DNA from 3 places in the Bacillus sp. T-10(2022) genome. Region 2 is predicted to be linked to each of the others. Evidence: riboswitches for the same ligand, from Rfam matches in the RefSeq annotation. Region 2 holds a riboswitch; each other region holds the start of a gene.
What was found. Region 2 has a riboswitch for lysine ahead of dapA (4-hydroxy-tetrahydrodipicolinate synthase). Riboswitches for the same ligand answer to the same signal wherever they lie in the genome.
Positions count from the first base shown of each region.

Region 1: another riboswitch for lysine. It lies ahead of OSJ91_RS25810 (amino acid permease); the one in region 2 lies ahead of dapA (4-hydroxy-tetrahydrodipicolinate synthase).
Region 3: another riboswitch for lysine. It lies ahead of OSJ91_RS19935 (aspartate kinase); the one in region 2 lies ahead of dapA (4-hydroxy-tetrahydrodipicolinate synthase).

Region 1 is NZ_CP113518.1:5,200,272-5,202,548, forward strand. Features, by position in the region: gene OSJ91_RS25805 (LacI family DNA-binding transcriptional regulator) at 1-872, shown strand, start outside; lysine riboswitch at 1,113-1,297, shown strand; gene OSJ91_RS25810 (amino acid permease) at 1,394-2,277, shown strand, end outside.
Region 2 is NZ_CP113518.1:3,113,204-3,115,480, forward strand. Features, by position in the region: gene OSJ91_RS15165 (DUF2690 domain-containing protein) at 53-469, shown strand; gene OSJ91_RS15170 (hypothetical protein) at 619-750, opposite strand; lysine riboswitch at 1,027-1,205, shown strand; gene dapA (4-hydroxy-tetrahydrodipicolinate synthase) at 1,341-2,237, shown strand.
Region 3 is NZ_CP113518.1:4,074,407-4,076,683, reverse strand. Features, by position in the region: gene uvrC (excinuclease ABC subunit UvrC) at 1-774, shown strand, start outside; lysine riboswitch at 836-1,012, shown strand; gene OSJ91_RS19935 (aspartate kinase) at 1,103-2,277, shown strand, end outside.

The DNA of each region.
Region 1 (2,277 bases), 2.1 Mb from region 2:
ATAAAAGAAAGAGCGTCTTAGAAGCGATCGATCGTTTGAATTATACGAGAAACATCAACGCCATTCATCTTTCAAAAGGCAAAACCAATCTTATCGGCGTCATCATTCCCTTCAACAATCACCCATATTACGGGGCAATCGTTAACGGAATTACTAAACAGGCAAATGCAATTGGCTGTCATATCGTCATCTTTCAAACAAATTATGACAGGGAGAAAGAGATCCAGGCTTTTAATATGCTGCAAATGAAGCAGCTCGATGGCATTATCGTTTGTTCAAGGATTTCGGAAATGAAAATCCTCTTGGATTATCAAAAATACGGACCGATTATTTTATGTGAAGATACAGCCCAGGCTGAATTCTCATCCATCAGCATTGATCATTATGCAGCTTTCTCCTGTGCCCTTGAGTACGTGATTGCTAAAGGATATAAGAAAATCGGATACAGCCTCGGCCGTAAAAAGAGCAGAAATAGTTCCCATCGTACAAAGGCCTTTAACGATATCATGAGAAAACATAAACTGATAAACAATAAAGAATGGCTGTTTGAAGGCAGTTATCACATCAAAGACGGTGAACAATTGTTTAAGGATTGGAATTCAATGATGGACAAACCTGAAGCTCTCATCATCACGAATGATGACACGGCGGCAGGCTTCATTCTTACCGCTAAGAAATCGGGTATAAGGGTACCGGAAGATGTGGCCATTCTCGGCTTCAATAATGATAGCCTGAGTGAAATGCTCGACATCACGACCATTTCCTTACCGCTGGAATGGATTGGTAAAATGGCAGTGGATCTATTTGAGAATCCTGAAGTGGTCAAACATGTAAAACTGGACTACGCCCTTATAAAAAGGAGTACCGTTTAGTTATCAGGATGTTTTATATTTGAATTCTTCCTTACTGCCATCTTTCATTTACTAGGAAAAAATAACCACATAAAATAATCATTGCGATATCCCAAAAGTTATTTTATAATTTTGATATAGTAAAGTTTACTCAATTACTAGCAATCTTTTACGATTGCATGAATTTCATGAGTACAATCGTCCGACGTCACTTACAAGCTGGCGCAACGATATTAGAAAATTGAATACTTCCTCATTTACCGATGAGTTAGAGGCTGCAGCTTATAAAAGTAAAGCGGACGAGATTCTGGAAAATTAAAGACTCCGTTTGAAAGGATAAGTTGCCGAAGTTAGGGTATATTCCATGTATATTCTTGCTGGCGGTGTTACCGAACAGGAACACCACTGTCACGTTTTTTCAAAAAGCGTGGGGAGCTATCTTCGGAAGGATAAACGGGTTTATTATAAACAGCCGTCGATCTTTTTCGACTGCTGTTTTTTTATTTTTCGTTCCCTTCCAATAAAAAGGAGTGTAACATCAATTGTCAAATTCACAATCACCATCAAGCCCTACTGAACTGAAAAGGAGCCTGAAAGCGCGTCATTTAATGATGATTTCATTAGGTGGAACGATTGGAACAGGTTTATTTTTAGCTAGTGGCGGGGCCATTCATTCAGCCGGACCCGGCGGGGCCTTGGTGGCATACGCGGTCATCGGCATCATGGTTTATTACTTAATGACAAGTCTTGCAGAAATGGCAGCGTTCATGCCAGTGGCCGGTTCGTTCCGTGTCTATGCATCCAAATTCGTCGATCCGTCTTTCGGTTTTGCGATTGGTTGGAACTACTGGTATAACTGGGCAATCACCATTGCCGCCGAATTGGCAGCCGTTGTCTTAATTATGAAGTTCTGGTTCCCGGATAGCCCTTCATTTATCTGGAGTGCCATTGCGTTAATCACTATGTTTCTTATCAATTACATGTCAGTTAAAGGTTTCGGGGAAACAGAATTCTGGTTCGCCATGATCAAGGTCGTGACAGTCGTCATTTTCTTGATTACGGGTGTTCTGATCATTCTCGGAATCATGGGTGGGAATGACCCAATTGGTTTTTCCAATTTCACAATGGGCGAAGGTCCCTTTAACGGAGGGTTCTTCACGATTCTAGGCGTATTCATGGCTGCCGGCTTTTCATTCCAAGGAACGGAATTGCTTGGAGTGACTGCTGGTGAAAGTGAAGATCCAGAAAAAAATATCCCTAAAGCGATTAGATCCGTTTTCTGGCGCATCCTCTTGTTCTATATCCTTGCAATTTTCGTTATTGGAATGATCATTCCGTTTACGGATTCACGTTTATTGAGTCAAGATGTTGCCGTAAGTCCATTCACGCTTGTATTTGAACGGGCCGGCCTTGCATTTGCTGCATC
Region 2 (2,277 bases):
TATTGTGATGGTAATGACTCTTGTCTTTGGAGTGTTTTTTGCGATTGCACCGATGAATAAAGCATTTGCCTTGTCCTACGATAATACAAACCCTTATTCTACAGGTTGTGCTTCTAAAAGCCCAATCACCTATGAAACAGAATATATCTATAAAAACGGTGTGAAAATTGGATATGTGCAGCTAAAAGGAAGTGCGTATTGTCATACGGCGTGGGGTTACTTAAAGTTTTATTCATCTGCTCCTTACGATTATTATGCAAATGTTTGGGTTGACAGTTTTAATGGCACGACTAAGAGAGCATTTACAAGTTGTGCTAGTTCCGGTGGAAACGGATGGATAATGAAAGGGCAGACATCATGTTATACTGCACAATTATGGAATTTAGATCCGTATAATGCTTTGGCCAAAGCAGGTATTTATTCTTCAAGCGGGGCTCTCATTATTTCTGCGAACACCGGTCGTTATTAATGAGATACTAATGAAAACTTCCTGTTAACGACAGTAGAATTGCATTTTTGCCATCTTTCCCATTTTGCCTACTATGCACAATCCATTTCGCAGTTCAATGCGTGATCAATTTTCTTTGTTAACACCCCCACGAATCTTAATGGCTTTTTTCATTTCATCTCATGGATTTGGAACGAGATACGTATGCTGTTTATATGTATCTCGTTCCAATCCTGAATCAATGGTATCCTACAGACAATTGAAGCGATCGTTTTCTTGCTTCCTACGTCACGGATTTTCATATCTTGCTGTCCTCCCCCACCTTGATACCTTCTATAAGATATATCTATTGTCAAAACTGACTATAAAAGGTTGAAATCTTTCATACAGTTTGTTTTATAAATCTATAAATGTTGAGATTACATAATACTAAAAAAGATGAATCCAGCCCTATACCGTATCCATTTCCATTGATAATCCATGTATTCTAAAAATTATTTCTAAATTGGCCTTGCAATAGAAAGGATTCCTTGTTATATTACAGTCAATTAAATATTTTCTTACTTCATACTTTTTGAAGTGAGGATAGAGGAGCAAAGACCATTAGTACACATTTTGAGGAGAATGAGATCCTATGACTATTGTGGAAAGGGGAATTTGCCGAAGCGGAAAGAATCTCATGTTCTTGAAGCTGGTTCTGCTATTGAATAAATACAGGACTGTCATATAGGAAACTATATGGAGGGCTATCTTATGCGCGGAAACATTTTTTGGTAAATATTGTTTCTACTGCAGCAGCGAATCCTCGTTGTTGCTTTTTTGCGTTTACTCCTGAATGGCCCTAACCACCTCTGAATATTTTTTAAAAAATTATACAAAAGGGTGTGAAGTTATGAATTTTGGCCAAGTTTTAACCGCAATGGTTACCCCGTTTAATCATAATGATGAGGTTGATTTTAATGCTACGAGAACTTTAGTGAATTATTTAATTGCTAATGGTTCTGATGGATTAGTAATAGCTGGTACAACTGGAGAGTCCCCTACATTAACTCAAGAAGAGAAAGTAGAATTATTCAAATTTGTTGTTGAAGTTGTTGATGGAAGAGTTCCAGTCATAGCTGGAACCGGCTCAAATAACACGAGAGCTTCTATCAGCTTGACAAGGCAAGCAGAGGCAGCAGGAGTCGACGGAATCATGCTCGTTACCCCATACTATAACAAGCCGTCTCAAGAAGGATTATTTCAGCACTTTAGCGCTATTGCCCATTCAACATCATTACCGGTAATGCTTTATAATATTCCAGGACGAAGTGTTGTAAACATGTCAGTGGAGACGATTGTTAACCTCTCGAAAATCAACAATATCGTGGCAGTAAAAGAGGCAAGTGGTGACTTAGATGCCATGGCACAAATCATTAGCAAAACAACTAGTGATTTTACATTGTACAGCGGCGATGATGGGTTAACATTACCGGTTTTAGCCATCGGTGGAACAGGTATTATTTCGGTTTCTTCACACATAATTGGTAATGAAATGCAAGAAATGATCAATAGCTTTAAAAATGGTGATGTCCAAGGTGCTGCTTCTACGCATCGTAAACTTCTTCCAATCATGAAAGCATTATTTACTGCACCAAGCCCGGCACCAGTAAAATCAGCATTAAATATGCGGGGGTTAAATGTTGGAGGTGTCCGCTTACCGATGGTCCCTTTAAACGATGAAGAAAAAAGAGCACTGCAAATAGCTTTACAACCTAGTAATGAAGAAGCTGTTTTGTTAAATAAATAAAGATAATGATTCTTTCAGCTATACTTTAATACCGATTTTC
Region 3 (2,277 bases), 960 kb from region 2:
AAAGACATGCTTAAATTGGCGAATAAAAATGCCTCCATCGCGCTTCAGGAAAAATTCTCTTTGATAGAAAGGGATGAAGAAAGAACGATCAATGCGGTGGAAAACCTCGGGAAGCAACTGGGTATCTACACCCCGCATCGAATTGAAGCTTTCGATAACTCCAATATCCAGGGAAGTGATCCCGTTTCCGCTTTAGTCGTGTTCATTGATGGGAAGCCGGAAAAAAGAGAGTACCGAAAATATAAGATCAAGACGGTCCAGGGACCTGATGATTATGAATCGATGCGTGAAGTGGTCAGAAGAAGGTATTCACGAGTATTGAAAGAAGGGCTGCCGCTTCCGGACTTGATCATCATTGATGGCGGAAAGGGACATGTCGAAGCCGTTCGGGATATTCTGGAAAATGAATTGGGCCTTGATATTCCACTTTCAGGCCTCATTAAGGATGAAAAGCATAGGACCTCGCAATTGATGATCGGAAATCCGCTTGAAATCGTACCTCTTGATTCACGGAGCCAGGAATTTTACCTATTGCAAAGAATTCAGGATGAAGTGCATCGGTTCGCGATTACGTTTCATCGCCAGCTACGCGGGAAAAATGCAGTTCACTCCCAGCTTGATGATATTCCAGGAGTCGGGGAAAAGCGAAGGAAGCAATTATTAAGGCATTTTGGATCATTGAAGAAAATCAAAGAGGCGACGGCCGAGGAAATCATGGAAGCTGGCATGCCAAAAGGGGTAGCCGAGGGAATCGTTAGAAAATTACAAGAATAATCTTGCTACCGATAAATCTCTATGCTATGATTAAAAAGAATTTTTAACTAGACAACTTAAAAGTGCTGATAGAGGTGCGGAATTCAAGAGTAAAAACCTGGAGAAGTATGAGCTTCCATGAAAGGTTTTGAAAGGGGATGACGCCGAAGGAATACAAGACTCATACCTTGTTTTCCTGGTCCGACATTTAATAAATGGCGGATTGTCAGGGTTTATACCCTGGAGAGCTATCTCACTGTGTTTACAGTATTTAGATATGTGATCACAGCAATGAGATATTTCTCATTGCTTTTTTTATTGCCTAAAAAGGTAGAGAGGGTGCATGAGGATGGCATTAATCGTTCAAAAATTTGGCGGAACATCCGTCGGAAGCGTAGAAAAAATCAAAAATGTTGCCGATCGGGTAATCGAGGAAGCGCAGAATGGAAATGAGGTAGTCGTCGTTGTTTCAGCCATGGGGAAAACCACGGATCAATTGGTGTCCATGGCCCGGGATATTTCCGGAACCCCGAGCAAGAGGGAAATGGATATGCTTTTGACTACGGGGGAACAGGTAACGATTTCCCTGTTAACGATGGCATTGATTGAAAAAGGACATGAAGCCATTTCGTATACTGGCTGGCAGGCTGGCATGCAAACGGAATCCGTTCATGGGAATGCCCGGATTTTAAACATCGATGCCACGAGGATCCAAGCTAAGCTACAGGAGAAGAAAATAGTGGTCGTCGCCGGTTTCCAGGGTAACGATGCAAATGGGGAAATCACTACCTTAGGGCGAGGCGGTTCCGATACGACGGCGGTTGCCATCGCTGCAGCGCTGAATGCGGATAGATGCGATATTTATACGGATGTAACGGGCGTTTTCACAACGGACCCTCGCTACATAAAAGGCGCACGAAAACTCCAATCCATTTCTTATGATGAAATGCTGGAACTTGCCAACCTGGGGGCAGGCGTCCTTCATCCAAGGGCTGTCGAATATGCAAAAAATTATCAAATTCCGCTTGAAGTCCGTTCAAGCATGGAGAGAGAATCAGGAACGATCATTGAGGAGGAAGCAACTATGGAAGAAAACTTAATTGTACGCGGAATTGCTTTTGAAGACAGTATTACGAGGGTCACAATATATGGTTTGCCCCAATCACTTGGTGCATTATCCACAATCTTCACAACACTTGCGAAAAACCGGATCAATGTGGACATCATCATTCAAAGCATGACTGCCGAGGATACGACCAATCTATCTTTTTCCACAAAAAGTGAAGATACGGAAGCGGCCTTGATCGTGCTGGAAAATAATAAAGAACAATTGGGATTCGACCGAGTCGAAACGGAGAGCGGATTGGCCAAAGTGTCCATCGTCGGTTCTGGTATGGTATCCAATCCGGGAGTGGCTGCCGAGATGTTTGAAGTGATGGCCAATACAGGCATCCAGGTGAAAATGGTCAGCACATCGGAAATTAAAGTTTCGACTGTCGTCAATGAAAAGGAAATGGTGAAGGC